One region of the Bacillus cereus group sp. BfR-BA-01316 genome, then DNA from elsewhere that is predicted to be linked to it. Evidence: riboswitches for the same ligand, from Rfam matches in the RefSeq annotation. Region 1 holds a riboswitch; each other region holds the start of a gene.

Region 1 (4,013 bases):
CATTCGATCTTGAGGTGTTACTGAAAACTTTCTTTGTTCCATAATTTTGTCCCCCTTTTAAGACCTTTTTTGGTATAACCTTATTCTCCATATGGTTGTAACTTTTCTAGTCACTTTTCTTCAAGAGCAAATAATTCTTATTTTTTGAATTTTTTACGAAAGTATCTTTTCCTTACTGGTTCCATTCTTTTTGCGGCTCTTTGTAGGTGATATACTCATTATTTTATTGTTATTAATACTTCCTATCTCTTCCGATAAAATCAAACGTAAATTAATTTAGTTTATATATATGCAAACATTTTACAATAGTGTTTAGGAATTATCGATAAAACAAATAAATCATTTTTATGTTTGTTAATAAAAAACAATAATATAATACGTTCAGGTATTACTTCATAATAAAAGGTTGATGGGCATGGAGGACCACCAACCTTTTATCATATTGCTTTAGATGTTTGTATTCATTATTACATTGTTTACTAAAATATCAATCTCTGATGTATCAACTCTCTCTTGCAGTTCATTCTTTAATTCTTTTACTAGTTTTTCGACACCATCAAATAAATTGAGCTCAGCTTCAACTAAGAAAGCTTTTCCTCCATTAGATTCAATCTCTTTAATCGTTTCATCTGCAGCTGTTTTATTTCAGCCGTAGTGAATCGCAACTAATGTACCCTCTTTCGCCAATCTCTTTGCAATGGCACGGCCAATTCCACGACTCGCCCCTGTTACTAACGCTACTTTCCCATCAAGATTTTTCATTTTTCCATCCTTCCTCAATTTTCGTTTGATAAAATCCTATACTTATATTTTTATTGAAATATCAATAATTTAAAATACAGATTTATAGGTAATTCAGTTAGTTAACTCATGATATTATAGTTGTAATTTACGATTTACTTTAGAAAATGAAATAAGGAGGCTACACAATGCAAAACGCAGTAAAATTGGATGAAATCGATCATAAAATTATGAACCTGTTATATAAAAATGCGAGAATTTCTGTTTCAGAAATAGGACGGATTATATCCATGACGCAGCCTGCTGCAAAAGAACTGATTAACAAACTTGAAGATCAAGGAGTTATAGCGGCTTACAGAACAAAATTTGAGCCTTCCAAAATTAATAAAAACATTCAAGCATTCATTATGTTTAAAACGAGCCAATGCTCTGATTTTATCCAATTGTGTAATGCCGCTCCTGAAGTAACAGATCACCCATTATCTATTGAACAAAGAGATGGTATTAAACTAAATCGCATCCAAGAAATTGCTGAAGAGATTTGTTATCAAAATAACGAGGAAATAAATGATTAGTAAATAAAAAAGAGCATTGAAAAATCAATGTTCTTTTTTATTGCGTTTTTACTTGTTAATTAGATTTCCCTTCGAAAAGAGAACCTGTTATTCAAATCGAAAGTATTTTAACCACCTACCCCTGATTCCTCTGCACCTCCCTAAACTCCTCCTTCACCTTCTCTAACAACCCTTCTTCCGTAATTAATCGATATGCCGTATTCGCTAATGCCTTTGCCGATGTAATTAACGCTTTATCACCTAGTTCTGAACGAGCTGCTTCTCTAAATTCATTCGTATGAGCAATTAAGTCATCTGGCCCAATTTTAATGTAAGGATGAATTGTCGGTACGACTTGGCTTACGTTTCCTGCGTCTGTTGAGCCGATTCCTACTCTTTCTTTACGGTTTACATCTTCACCAAGTTGTTCTAGTTCTTCGGCTACGACGTCATTAAATGTTTCTGTTACGAGCAATTCATCGATTTCATTTTGGAATTGATGAATTTTCACTTTTGTACCTGTTGCTAGTGCTGCACCTTGTGCGATATTTCTTACTTTTTCTGTTACCTCAGCACATCTTGTTCTTGTTGCTGCGCGGATAAAGAATCGTGCCGATGCGTAATCAGGAATAATATTAGGCGCTTTTCCTCCTTCTGTAATGACTCCATGAATTTTCACATCTGATGGAAGTTGTTGGCGAAGTGCATTAATACTGTTATAAAGCTGGATAATCGCATCTAATGCGTTTATTCCTTCTTCAGGCGAAGCTGCTGCGTGAGCTGTTTTCCCGTAAAAATGAAAATCTAGTGGATCGACCGCTAGTGATGGACTCGTCGTCGCTGTTTTTCCGCTCGGATGAATCATAAGCGCCGCATCAATATTTTTAAATAAACCTGCTTTTACATAACTCGCTTTCGCACTACCATTTGGCCCACCCTCTTCTGCTGGTGTTCCGAACACGACAACTTCCCCGCCGATTTCTTCAAGTGTTTCTGATAATGCGATCGCTGCTGCAACGCTAATTGTTCCGATTAAATTGTGACCACACGCATGGCCGAGTCCTGGTAAAGCATCATACTCAGCTAAAAATGCGATTACTGGCCCTTGTTTTCCGGAACTTTTTCTTGCGATAAAGCCTGTTTCATGCCCAGCTATATTATGTTGCAATTGGAATCCTGCGCTTCCTAACAGTAAACTTAATGCTCTTGATGCGTAAAACTCTTGGTTACCAATCTCCGGATTCGCATGAATATCATGACTTGTTTTTATGTATTTTTCCTTATTTCTTTCTATACTTTCAGTAATTGTTTTTCTTTGTGACGTTACTCCTGTCGCTCCCATTTTTCTTCCTCCTTTTATTTTCACGTAAAAAAGCCTCTTTCTAAAAGATAGAAAGAGGCTTTTTTACGTGAAAATGAGCTTCTTTCTTATCTTTCAAGTTACCTTGCTGGAATTGGCACAGTATTCATATAGAATCCGCTGCCGAGGTTTCGTAGGGCCAGTCCCTCCACCTCTCGTGATAAGAATTTTCATAAAATTATATTAAATTATTTTTATTCTAAGTTCATTCCAGGCAAAAGTCAAGGAATTCCTATCCGAATTTACCGAATATCTAAAAACCCTTTTAATACGCCAATTGTCTCCGGTGCTTGTAGTCTTGCACATATGTACGGGAATTCCGTACTACCTTCAAACATCATTTGAGATGTGAGCGGTGCCCCTGCCCAAAAGATTTCATCATCGATTACTATAAACGGGTATGCTTTGTTTTGTCTTTGTAACTTTATATTTTTTAATGGAACTGGTCCATCACTATATACCGTTACTTGTGCATTCGTACGCATTAACGCTTGCCATACTCTTTTATCTACTTGCCTTGTGCTTGGAAGTGAAATGATAATTTGACGTTTTGCAGCTAAAATATCTTTTAGTAGTCCTTTCGGCTCTTCAAGATTCATTTCCATAAACCAACGTAAACGTTTCGATATTTTCCGCTCCCACACTTGTCTTGATGTCGTACGATCATATACATCTCCGTGACGTTCTATATGGGCTGTTAATTGTGATAACGCTTGTTTTCTCGATAAATTTTTACGCATGTAGTGGCAATCTGATAATTGAATGAACTTCCCTCTCGCTCTCGTAACTGCTACATTGACGAGACGATGGTTTTTATGATCAAAGAATAACACACCAGGACGTTCTTGCGGATAACTATCAACCGTATCAAAGATCATCATATCTCTTTCAGACCCTTGAAACTTATGAACTGTCGCCGCTAAAACTGGTATGTTTTGATATTTCGTTCTCTGCAACATTTCTCTAATGCACGTTGATAAAAAGCGGGACTGCGCCCTGTACGGCGTAACTACACCGATAGATTGAACACCATCTAACAATCCAATTAACATCATTTGCATCGCTACTAACCCAGACATAATATTAAAACGCGAACCTGAAGCAGCGTCTTTTAAAGAAAAAGCTCCCATTAAGCTCGTATCAAATAAAACACTAGCTTCATTTGCGAACGGTTGTAGTTTCGCAAGTTCTTTACGCTCTGAAACAGATGGATGATCGTAAACTCTATTTTTATAAATAAATGAATTCGTAAACTTCGATATATCCGCATGCATACGTCTTTGTTCCTGCAACATAAAAAGGTTGGGATGTGCTTCTGATTTATTTACAGAATTAACAATCCCTGCATGATAAAACAT
Region 2 (4,013 bases), on a different contig from region 1:
AATGAAATAACGTGCTTGCTCAAGCTCACGAGCGAAGTTAGATTTTAATGTTTTATGACGCTGAATTAACTTCTCAATTTTTGTTATTTCACGCTCACTATCGCGTAAATATTGGTTTAACATAGCAATTGGATTTTTTCTTTCTTTCTCATCTAACACATTATGAAAATCAGCTAAAATTGCATCGCGTACACGTCCTAATAAAGATTGTTTCATTATAATCTTCCTCTCTTCTACTTTATAATTTGATTTATTTTATATTAGTTTTTCATTAACTTGTTCCACTCATCTTCAAAGTTGCTATATGGTTTAGAACTTTCTGGAGCAGAATCAACAACTACATTTTTTCCTTTTTTCCACTCACGGTATCCGTAGTATAAAACTACTAATGCTGCGATACCGATTAATGCTGGGGAATGAGAAAGTGCAATGGACAAGCCGATCAAACCAACAATACCCCAAGCTAACTTTCCAAAAAATGATTTAGCTCGCACAAATGATTTATAGCTCCAGTACACAACTCCTGCTCCGATTGCGAATCCTATAATACCAGCAAGACTACCAAGAGCAATTAAAGCCAAAATACCGGCCGCGATAAACGCTAGAAATTGTTTCATCTTGTGCTTGCCTCCCTTCGATTTGATACTCTTATCTTAACTATTTTTTCATTTTTTCATAACGAGCTTAAGAACTGTTTTCAACTCAGACTTAAGACTGAGTTGAATTCAGCCTCTCTCAAAACGAACATGTATTCGATGTGTATAGATACAGAAAAATTCTTATTCAATAACGGGTGATAATCTCAACTTGCGCGTCCAAAAAATTAGCAATACGTACAAACGTTTATTAAATTACATTAAAAATATTATTAAGAAAATTATGTTAAAATACATCAGAAGGCTATATTTAAATTAAAGGGGATATATCATGAATTTACACATTACGAAAGAAATCAATACCACCGCTAAAAACTATATAAACAATCAGCTTTATGAATATAATTTAAAGCACTTTCCATCTGATTTAAGAGACAGATACTTAGAGATTCATTTATTTCTTAAAGATGAAAATAGTAAGATACGCGGGGGAATATTAGGTGAAGTCTGTTGGAATTGGTTAGAGATTCACTCTTTTATCATCGATGAAGATATACGTGCATTAGGGTATGGAACTAAACTGTTATTAGAAGTAGAAAAAATTGCTTTAGAAAGAAATTGTGATTTTATAAAAGTTGACACTTTAAGCTTTCAAGCATTAGATTTCTATAAAAAATACGGTTATAAAGAGTATGGTATCCTCGATAACGTAGGAAGAGATTATAAGCACTACTATTTGAAAAAGGATTTATAAATAATAAAAAACGCTCAGAGAATGTTCTCCGAGCGTTTTCAACTGCTAATAATAAATGTCTCTTTATTTTATGCAGTTTTATGATACTCTTTTTTTTCCGCCACTTTAGAAAACCTCGGGAAACCAATTAATATAGAAATGATTCCACATACTCCAACTAAAATTGGATAAAATGCATATGGTAACAATTCGACCGGAGATAACGCAGCAAATCCTGCCGCTGTTAACATTTGAGCACCATATGGGATTAACCCTTGTATACAGCAAGAGAAAAGATCCAGTACACTCGCTGATTTACGGGGATCAATTTCATACTGATCCGCAATATTTTTCGCAAGCGGACCTGTAAAAATGATAGAGATTGTATTATTTGCTGTACACATATTCGTCATACTCACTAAGCCAGCAATACCAAACTCCGCTCCTTTTTTCGAACGAATATTACGTGTTAAAAGATTCATTAAATATTGAATGCCGCCATTATACTGGATAAGTTCAACCATACCACCGATTAAAATGGCAAGTAACACTAACTCCATCATACCGCCCATTCCAGTCGTTACACTTTTAAAGAAACTCTCTAACGTATAACTTCCATCTATAAGACCGATAACACCAGATAGTACAGTTCCACCAGTTAATACAATGAGTACATTCCAGCCAAGTAGCGCCGTAACAAGTACACCTGCATATGGTAAAATCTTCACCCAATCAAACGTATGAGCTTTAATTTCTGTATCATTTCCTAAAGTAATCATTACTAATAGTACAATTGTAATGACTGCAGCTGGCAATACAATTAAAAAATTCGTTTTAAACTTATCTTTCATTTCTGTTCCTTGCGAACGAACAGCAGCAATTGTCGTATCAGAAATAAATGATAAATTATCGCCAAACATCGCTCCGCCCACAACAGTAGCCATCGTAAGCGCAATTGAGATATCAGTTTGCCCACTAATACCTACAGCAATCGGTGCTAATGCAGCAATTGTTCCCATTGAAGTTCCCATCGCTAATGAAATAAATGCCCCTATAACAAAAATTCCAGCAACGATAAATCCTTGGGGTAAAATAGATAACGCTAAGTTAACAGTGGAATCGACTCCGCCCATCCCTTTTGCTGTTTCAGAAAACGCCCCTGCAAGTACAAAAATCAGAACCATGATCATAATATCAGGGTTTCCTGCACCTTTAGCAAATCGTTCTACTTTCACATTAAAGCTTTCTTTACGATTCATCACTAAAGCGATTCCTACAGCAATTGAAATCGCTACAAGTATCGGCAATTTATAGAAATCACCTGTAATAATCCCAGAACCAATAAATAGCGCCAAAAATATTCCAAGTGGTAATAAAGCTAAACCATTTCCTCTCGTTTCTTTCAAAGTATCATCTCTCCCTAGTTTTCAACCTTTTCTAATAAACAACAAAAGACCTCTTCCAATGAGAAGAGGTCTTATACATCTATAAGAAACGCTCTTCTCATCTTTCAAGCACATGCTTGCTGGATTTGGCACAGCACTCTGAAATCGAGTCCGCTGCCGAGGCATCGTAGGGCCAGTCCCTCCGCCTCTCTTTATAAGAAGGTTTCATATTTAATTTTTAATAATAATTTCTTTCCTAACTTTACTCGCTTACAAAACAAAAGTCAATTATTTTTTGTATAGTTTTTTTGGTAATTATACAAAAAGGTGAATAAACCAATCATTTTAACTTTTTAATTTCTTTATCCAATATTGAGATCCAATAAAATTTTCTATTTTTTATAGTCGCTATAATCCATTTTGTTGTATTCCATGCTAACTCATATTCTTCCTTTGTAACATCACCAATTTTATAAGCATCCTCTAACTCGTCTTCATCCAATACATAGATTTCACCGTTCGGTAACAATACTACATCTAAGTATAAATCATCAAAATAAGGTAAACCACGATCGTCTATTTTAAATTCTTTCGTCACATCGATATAATATTGCACTAATTGTTTTTGATTGTCTAACATAGCTGTAATTGCAAAGTTTTTCCCGTTTATAAAATATTGCATCCATGTATACCCATCACCTGCAATGCAAAGCTCTTTACTATTGTATTCTTTATAACTAGGCTCTCTCACCTTTTTTATATCCAATATTCCTAACATACCTGCTTCAGCTTGTTTTACTGTGTATGTCTTCTCTAGTAATCGCTTCCACGTAGAACCATCACCGTACTTACGTTTCATAACTTTCTCTCCTCTTCTACATACAGAAAAGCTCTCACATAATATGTGAGAGCTTTTCAAATCATAATTAAGCCGCTTGACCCTTTTCAGATATCTCTTTTAAATAGGCTTGTCCTTTTTCAGCGTCATATTGACCTTCCCACTTAGACATAACTACAGCCGCTAAAGAGTTACCTACAACGTTAACTGCTGTACGAGCCATATCTAGAATACGGTCAATACCTGCGATAAACGCTAAGCCTTCTGCCGGGATACCTACTGTACCAAGTGTTGCTAATAATACAACGAATGATACGCCTGGTACACCCGCGATACCTTTTGATGTAACCATTAATACAAGTAATAATGTAATTTGTTCTGTAATGGATAATTCAATACCGTACATTTGTGCTAAGAAAATTGCCGCAATTGCTTGATATAAAGTTGATCCATCTAAGTTA
Region 3 (4,013 bases), on a different contig from region 1:
TTCCATCAGCCATAAATATAATGCGATCCGCCACCTCTTTTGCAAAATTCATTTCATGTGTAACAATAACCATCGTTATATGCTGTCTTGCCAATTCTTTAATAACTTGCAATACCTCATTAACTAATTCTGGATCAAGTGCTGAAGTCGGTTCATCAAACAAAAGTACAGCTGGATTTAAAGCCATTGCTCTAGCAATCCCAATCCTTTGCTGTTGCCCGCCGGATAACATTGCCGGATAAAAATCTTCTTTACCAGCTAAGCCTACTTGTTTTAATATTTCTCTCGCTATTCCCTTTGCCTCTTCTTCACTTTTTTTCTGTACAACCGTTAATGGCGTTGTAATATTTTTCAATGCTGTTTTATTTTTAAATAAATTGTAGTTTTGAAAAACCATAGCTGTTTTTTGGCGTAATCGTATTATTTCTTTTTTATAAAGTTTTTTCGTATGAATCTCTAAATCTTCAATTCTAATACTCCCATCATCCGGTTGTTCTAATAAATTCAAACATCTCAGCAATGTCGATTTCCCTGAACCAGAAGGTCCAATAATTACTACCACTTCCCCTTTTTTCACAGCAAGTGAGATCCCTTTTAGTACTTCATTATTTTTATAGGATTTATACAAATCACTTATCTCAATCACATATATCACCTCATTTCTGTTATAGATACGGTGCGTCAAGTTTCTTCTCCAACTTTTTCTGTCCCCAGCTAATTACGATTGTAATAACCCAATACACAATCGCTACCGCTAAATAACTTTCCATATAACGATACGATTGCGCCGCTAGCATTTTCGCTTGCGCTAAAATTTCAGCTACCCCAAGTGCAAAAGATAACGAAGATTCTTTTAACAATCCAACAAAATTATTTCCAAGTGACGGCACAGCTACACGAATAGCCTGCGGAAAGATGATTTGTCGCATCGCTTGTGCTTTTGTCATTCCTACGGATAAACAAGCATCCATTTGTCCTGATTCTACAGCATTTAATGAACCTCGAATTATCTCTGACAAATAAGCAGCATTATTTAAACTGAGACCAATTAAAGTTGCTTGCATAGCTGTAAGTACTGTAAAAGTCGGAAATATTTGTGGCAATCCGAAATACAACACAAACAATTGAACTAATAACGGTGTTCCTCTAAAGAAAGAGATATACACCCTTGCAATTGGATATAACAATTCCGTTTTGTTTTTTGTAATGATCGCCAGGCCAATCCCTATAACGAAAGAAATAATCATTGAAACAACAGTAATCCCTAAAGTTATGTATACATACTTAAATAATTGCGGAAAACTTTCTAAAAAATACGCCACATCAAATTTCACTTTGCTCCCCCCTTTCTAGACAAAAAACTCTTCTTACACATATAAGAAGAGTTGAATGTTAATCCATTTCCCCCATCTCCCAAACGCCTCATACGTTTGCTGGAATTAGCACAGTACTTTTATAGCCTGTTGCTGAGATTTCATCGGGCCAGTCCCTCCATCTCTCTTGATAAAAAACTAATAAATTTTTCCATTTATTAATTTGTTATTATGAAGAATACAGTTAAATCATAACAATATCAATAGGAAAACTAAGAATTAAATCTACACTTTTTTCGAACATACAAACAATACACCACCAAAATTACTATTCTTAATAAACTGTACACAAAAAGCCGGTACTTCTAACAAACTTAGAAATACCGGCTTCAAATCTTTTATTCTTATAGCTTATGATATTTATCTCATCTTATGTACTTCAGCAACTAACTTCCCGCCCTGTATGCCCATATAAAGCTTAACAGGAGCATCATTCGTGTTTTCAAATACTAAGTCTAAATATGGATACGCAATTGTAGCATCTCTTCCTTGTGGTACATAACCTACTGTTTTAGAATGTGTAGTTCTCTCTACCATTTTCAAACCAGCTTGATCTGCTGCATTGAATAAAGTAGATGATGTTTGACAAACGCCACCACCATAACCATCTACTAATTTACCATCTACAATTTCTTTTCCTAATTGGTACCCTTTATCTGGTGTTGTATCTCCAATTAGTGCATTAAAAGAGAAACGGTCTCCTTTCGCTAAAACAACTCCACTTACGCTCTGAGCAGATAAACGAATATTCTCAATACGACCACCAGTTGAACCACCTAAATTCGTTTCATACCTACCAATTACAGTACCACTGCCTTGCGCATCACTTAATGTTGCAGTAGGTTTTTTCTCCACAATTGGTAACTGATAAGTAGAATCCCACATACCTACATTTAATAATTTGTCTACTAACTCTTTTTCCATTAATTCATAAGAAGGCTTTCCTTCTTGCCATGATCCATCAGGCGCTATACGTGAAGGGACCATCTTTTTGTCGACGCTTTTCCCGACTTCACCTGCAACCTTCGTTACCGATTTTTTGAATTTCGCCTCATCTTCAAAATAACCTAAACTCGATAAGTCTATTTTTTTCACTTCAGTACCAGTACGCCCATCCACTAAGCTAATTGAATCCTGTACATCAGCCTTAGCCTCTACAACGTTCCCACCAAAATCACTTACTAATGCCACATCACTTACTTTTGTGCCACAACCACTTACTACAGCTACGCATAGCACCCCTACTAATATACCCTTTATTTTTCGGAACAATATACTCTCTCCTTTTCCCCAACATTATTTCTTATGTATTATTTCATTTTATGTATGTTTTGTTACAATCATTTTACAATATATTTAGAAAATGTTACAAGTTGTTTTTTACTCTATTTAAATTACTCTTTTCTTTTGTAAATGTCTATACATATTTATATAAATTTTCGAGTTTGATAAGATTGTAACTTTTATGCAACCTATTTCTATCCAGTATATACCATTCGACAGATGAAATACAAATGTAAAACTCTTTCATTTCACCTCTCTATTCACCTGCATGCTTCAAAAACCGTAATACCGATTTCTCATATGTGATCATTATTAAACAACTTAAACCGAGTTTTTATAGGTAAAAACAATTAATCCCTTCAGCGTATATAGGTATTTGCCGTGCCACTACTCCGCTTTTGCACATACATTATGGTGAATTTAACCTAATTATAAAGAAATGGAGGATGTTTTTATGTATCCCTACAATCCTTATGATCCATATAACCAATATGGTTACCAACCTCAGTATGATTTACAGGCACAATACCAACAATATATAGATCCAACAGAGCAAATTAATCCATATGATTCAAATCGCCAATTTCAACTTCCAATCTCTTTCCCTGGTACTGGAAACCGTCAATTAGAAAGACGAGTAAATGAGCTTGAGCAAAGAGTACGTCAACTAGAAAACACAGTTGAGCGTCATACGCGTAGATTAAACCGCTTAAATCAGCGTTTACGTACAGTAGAAAATAGACTAAACATACCATTTTCAGCATTAGAAGACGGATTTTAATTTCGAAAATAACAAATATATAAGGAAGGGACTCCCCCTTCCTTATATAAATTGACGAAAGTTTTTTCCATCTCTATACTGATAAGAGTTAATGAAATGAAACAAGGTGATAAATATGGATTTTGAAATAAATTTTCTTTCCTTTTATGTAGTACAAGTAGAAGGAAAAGGTGAAGCAATTGATAAACGCTATAAACATTTTCAAACATTAGATGCTGAAGAGTATGAAGATAGCTCTTTAAAAGAATTTTTGAATGGTGAATTATTAAAAATTTCAAAGCGAAAAGTAGAACGTCACGCAAAAACAGAACAAGCCCCAACAAAGATTGGTCGCTTTATTGTAGAAGAAGGGCACGAACTTGATTCAAACCCTCATTATAACTTATTTAATCGTATTCGTTTTGCAGAAACAAAAGAAAACTTCAAAGATATGAGCGAACCTCTCGTTTATACATACCTTGACACAAGCGCTGTACGTGGTGGTGTATTTTTAATCGCTCAAGCAAAACTACGCAAATACTTTGATGATCCATTCGTATTCGTAATGAAATGTGACTTCGAACCAAAGGTTGCTT
Region 4 (4,013 bases), on a different contig from region 1:
TATTCGAAAATAATTATCGTAGCTACTTAGAAGAAGGAAACCAACTCATGCAGGGTGCGTTTGAATTTATAAATCAAATTCAAAGTAAGTATGATTTATATATAGTGACAAACGGTATTTTTAAGACGCAAGATAAACGTTTGCGTAATGCAGGATTACATGCATTGTTTAAAGATATTTTTGTTTCTGAAGATACGGGATTCCAAAAGCCGATGAAAGAGTATTTTGATTATGTTTTTGAACGTATTCCTAACTTCGCTTCTGAAGAAGGGCTCATTATTGGGGATTCGTTAAGCGCCGATATTAAAGGTGGATATGTAGCAGGAATTGATACTTGTTGGTTTAATCCAGAAAAGAAATCAAATGATAGCGAGATTGTGCCAACATATGAAGTGCATAAGTTTGAAGAATTATACGCACTATTAAAGCAGCATGTATAATACAAATAGGCAGTGGAACTTTTGTCCCCACTGCCTATTTGTATTAATTTTTAGTTTCGTTATGTTTAGGAAGCGGAAATGCATTACCAATTGCCGCCGCCCCGAGCATCGGTAATAATAAATTGAGCGGGAAAAACATGAGTAATAGTAATGTTATAGCTATTGGTTTTCTTAATGCATAGCTTGAAATAGCTGTCGTGACGATGGCTACAGAAGCTATTGGATCTATAGGGATAATAGAAGCTATAGCATATCCGATACTTGATCCAGCAAATATAATTGGGAAAATATGTCCGCCGCGCCAACCCGTATTTAAACAAACGGCAGTAATACATAATTTTAAAACCCCTGAAAGAAGTAGTACCCAGAAAGATAAATGGCTCCATTCAACGACTAAATCTTTTAATTGATGTTCCCCTGAAAATAACGTATACGGGAGAAAAGTTCCTGTAACTCCTAATAAAATACCGCCTATAATTCCAAGTGATACCTTGTATTCCCTGAAGGGGTGGATTAATTTCTCTAATGTGAATTCTAATTTGAAATAAAAGAAACCAACTATAGCACCAATGCTAGCAAGTGGTAGAAAGGCGATCCATTCATTAAGAGAAAGGGAACCTTCCCCGAAATCAACAATAAAGGATCCACGATTATCGAGTTTACTAAGCAATAAATAAACGGAAAAACCAGCAAAAGTGGTAGCTAAATATACAATTGCTTTTTTTCCTTTAGAAAATTCGTTAATTTGTTCACCCTCATTTTCATTCGGAGCTAAGAAACCGAATAATGGTGCATTAAAAATTACACTTAAAGTAGCACCAATTCCAACTTCTGTTAGTTCATTCATCCCTTTTAAAGCAAATTTAAAGCGATCTCCTACCCATGTACAAAGTCCACCGATAATTCCAACAAGTGCTGCTTCTGGGCCTAAACTAGCTCCAAATATTAAAACGATAATCGCAGTTAAAGTAGCTTTATGTACAAAACTGTATTCAATTCTACCTGTTTTTTTATATTCAGCCATCACTTCCGGCATAAGGCGTGGATATGTACCGAAGTATTTTTGTGTTAAACCAACGAGGATACCACCGATGATTGTTACACAAACGGTGTAATAAGGGGGAGAAGAGAAAATAGTAGGTAAGTATCCCCAAATAAAGTGAATTCCGATATTTATTGTAACTAAAAATAACCAGACTGTAGCTCCTACTATAGAGCCTAAAAGAATGCCATATAGGACGAGTATATAGTGCATGTCCTTTTTATTTGTCATGTTGTACCTCCGTTATGTAAGTTTTAATGTAGAAAGGATTGAATATGCTAGTGTGAAATGAATTGAATATATATAGTATCTTTTTGAGGGATTGGCTTATTCAATATATTGAGATCTCATGAAAATTTGAAACCAACGCGGTTAAACCACTTATTTAATTCTATATATTGATCGGAGTTTTTAAAAGGTCTTTTTCAAATAAATATGGAATATATTTCTTTTGTTGTTTATATTAAATTCCTTACATTTAATTTAGAACATTCAGAAAAACCATTTGACATCAGGAAATTATTGCTATAAAATCAACGGTAATTGCATAGTCTTATCAAGAAAAGGTGGAGGGACAGGCCCGATGAAACCTTGGCAACAGCCGAATAACGGAATTGTGCCAAATCCTGCAGGTAATAATCCTGAGAGATAAGAAAGAGCCTTTAGAGCGTGTTTTCAAACTGCTCCTTTCTTGTTTTCAGGAAAGGGGTAGTTTTTTATTTTGCATAAAGTGAAACTTTAATCAGTGGGGGTTTTGTCCCTCTCCCACTGATTATTAGCCTTCACCAATCGGGCAGTTATCTCCCGCATAACTTCCTCGCATTCGCTGAATTTTGAGGTGGGAGTCTTACTGCCCGCAAATAGGGGGATAAAAGAAAGGAGAATGAGAGATGGGAGAATCATGGGGGAAAGGAACGATTTGTGTGCAAGGTGGCTATACGCCAAAAAATGGTGAGCCGCGTGTTTTGCCACTTTATCAAAGTACAACGTATAAATACGATACGTCAGATGATTTAGCAGCACTATTTAATTTAGAGGCAGAAGGATATATATATACGCGTATTGGAAATCCTACTCTAGCTGCATTTGAGCAGAAGTTATCAGATTTAGAAGGCGGTGTAGGGGCTGTTGCAACAGCTTCTGGGCAGGCAGCTATTATGCTTGCGGTTTTAAATATTTGCAGTAGTGGAGACCATTTACTTTGTTCTTCAACTGTTTACGGAGGAACGTTTAATTTATTTGGAGTGAGTTTGCGTAAGCTTGGCATCGATGTTACGTTCTTTAATCCTAATTTAACGGCAGATGAAATTGCGGCACTTGCTAATGATAAGACAAAACTCGTTTATGCAGAATCGTTAGGAAATCCAGCAATGAACGTTTTGAATTTCAAAGAACTTTCAACGGCAGCAAAAGAATTAGAAGTACCTTTTATCGTTGATAATACATTAGCGACGCCTTATTTATGCCAGGCGTTTGAACATGGGGCAAATATCATTGTCCATTCTACAACGAAATATATTGATGGCCATGCAAGTTCTCTAGGCGGCATTGTAATAGATGGAGGGAACTTCGACTGGACAAATGGAAAATATCCTGAGCTTGTCGAATCTGATCCGAGTTATCACGGCGTAAGCTATGTTCAAAATTTTGGAGCAGCAGCGTATATTGTGAAAGCGCGTGTTCAATTATTAAGAGACTATGGAAACTGTATGAGCCCATTCAATGCATATATTAGCAACATTGGCCTGGAAACATTGCATTTACGAATGGAGCGTCATAGTGAAAATGCTCTCGAAGTTGCTAAGTGGCTTGCTAATCATGATCGTATTGAATGGGTGAATTATCCGGGGTTAGATAGTAATGAAAGTTACTCGTTAGCACAAAAATATTTGAAAAAAGGTGCTAGTGGAGTTTTAACTTTCGGTATTAAAGGCGGATTAGAAGCAGCAAAAGAATTTATCGCAAATGTAAAACTTGCAACTCTTGTAACGCATGTAGCTGATGCAAGAACTTGTGTAATACATCCTGCTAGTACGACGCACAGACAATTAAGCACAGAAAATCAGCGTTTAGCTGGCGTTACATCTGATTTAATCCGTTTATCGGTCGGTATAGAAGATGTTTCTGATATTATTGCAGATTTAGAAGCGGCGCTAGTCGGAGGCAAACAACATGCCGATCATAATTGATAAAGATTTACCAGCTCGCAAAGTATTGCAGAAGGAAAATATTTTTGTAATGACGAAGGAGCGAGCAGTAACACAAGATATACGTGCTTTGAAAATTGCTATATTAAATTTAATGCCTACAAAGCAAGAAACAGAGGCGCAATTACTTCGTTTAATTGGAAATACACCGTTGCAATTAGATGTTCATTTACTTCATATGGAATCGCATCTGTCTCGCAATGTAGCGCAGGACCATTTAACGAGCTTCTATAAAACATTTCGTGATATTGAGAATGAAAAATTTGATGGACTCATTATTACAGGAGCACCAGTTGAAACTCTTTCTTTTGAAGAGGTAGATTA

The links. Region 1 has a riboswitch for S-adenosylmethionine ahead of MR071_RS15320 (M20 family metallopeptidase). Riboswitches for the same ligand answer to the same signal wherever they lie in the genome.
Region 2: linked by a shared signal. The riboswitch ahead of MR071_RS19145 (Na+/H+ antiporter NhaC family protein) and the one ahead of MR071_RS15320 (M20 family metallopeptidase) in region 1 are both predicted to bind S-adenosylmethionine.
Region 3: linked by a shared signal. The riboswitch ahead of MR071_RS06445 (amino acid ABC transporter permease) and the one ahead of MR071_RS15320 (M20 family metallopeptidase) in region 1 are both predicted to bind S-adenosylmethionine.
Region 4: linked by a shared signal. The riboswitch ahead of MR071_RS09040 (bifunctional O-acetylhomoserine aminocarboxypropyltransferase/cysteine synthase) and the one ahead of MR071_RS15320 (M20 family metallopeptidase) in region 1 are both predicted to bind S-adenosylmethionine.

Annotation. Positions count from the first base shown of each region.
Region 1 is NZ_JAKUGX010000019.1:23,532-27,544, reverse strand. Features, by position in the region: partial or broken gene MR071_RS15335 (condensation domain-containing protein) at 1-42, opposite strand, end outside; partial or broken gene MR071_RS15330 (SDR family NAD(P)-dependent oxidoreductase) at 457-762, opposite strand; gene MR071_RS15325 (Lrp/AsnC family transcriptional regulator) at 930-1,316, shown strand; gene MR071_RS15320 (M20 family metallopeptidase) at 1,432-2,637, opposite strand; SAM riboswitch class I at 2,721-2,822, opposite strand; gene MR071_RS15315 (AAA domain-containing protein) at 2,898-4,013, opposite strand, start outside.
Region 2 is NZ_JAKUGX010000028.1:39,799-43,811, reverse strand. Features, by position in the region: gene MR071_RS19160 (PspA/IM30 family protein) at 1-216, opposite strand, end outside; gene MR071_RS19155 (lmo0954 family membrane protein) at 261-617, opposite strand; gene MR071_RS19150 (GNAT family N-acetyltransferase) at 928-1,350, shown strand; gene MR071_RS19145 (Na+/H+ antiporter NhaC family protein) at 1,419-2,735, opposite strand; SAM riboswitch class I at 2,830-2,935, opposite strand; gene MR071_RS19140 (ribonuclease FAU-1 family protein) at 3,055-3,573, opposite strand; gene gltP (glutamate/aspartate:proton symporter GltP) at 3,641-4,013, opposite strand, start outside.
Region 3 is NZ_JAKUGX010000005.1:128,685-132,697, reverse strand. Features, by position in the region: gene MR071_RS06450 (amino acid ABC transporter ATP-binding protein) at 1-646, opposite strand, end outside; gene MR071_RS06445 (amino acid ABC transporter permease) at 666-1,334, opposite strand; SAM riboswitch class I at 1,404-1,510, opposite strand; gene MR071_RS06440 (VanW family protein) at 1,734-2,645, opposite strand; gene MR071_RS06435 (hypothetical protein) at 3,112-3,438, shown strand; gene MR071_RS06430 (DUF3900 domain-containing protein) at 3,554-4,013, shown strand, end outside.
Region 4 is NZ_JAKUGX010000008.1:41,614-45,626, reverse strand. Features, by position in the region: gene MR071_RS09050 (YjjG family noncanonical pyrimidine nucleotidase) at 1-440, shown strand, start outside; gene MR071_RS09045 (chloride channel protein) at 484-1,713, opposite strand; SAM riboswitch class I at 2,033-2,137, shown strand; gene MR071_RS09040 (bifunctional O-acetylhomoserine aminocarboxypropyltransferase/cysteine synthase) at 2,373-3,671, shown strand; gene metA (homoserine O-acetyltransferase MetA) at 3,655-4,013, shown strand, end outside.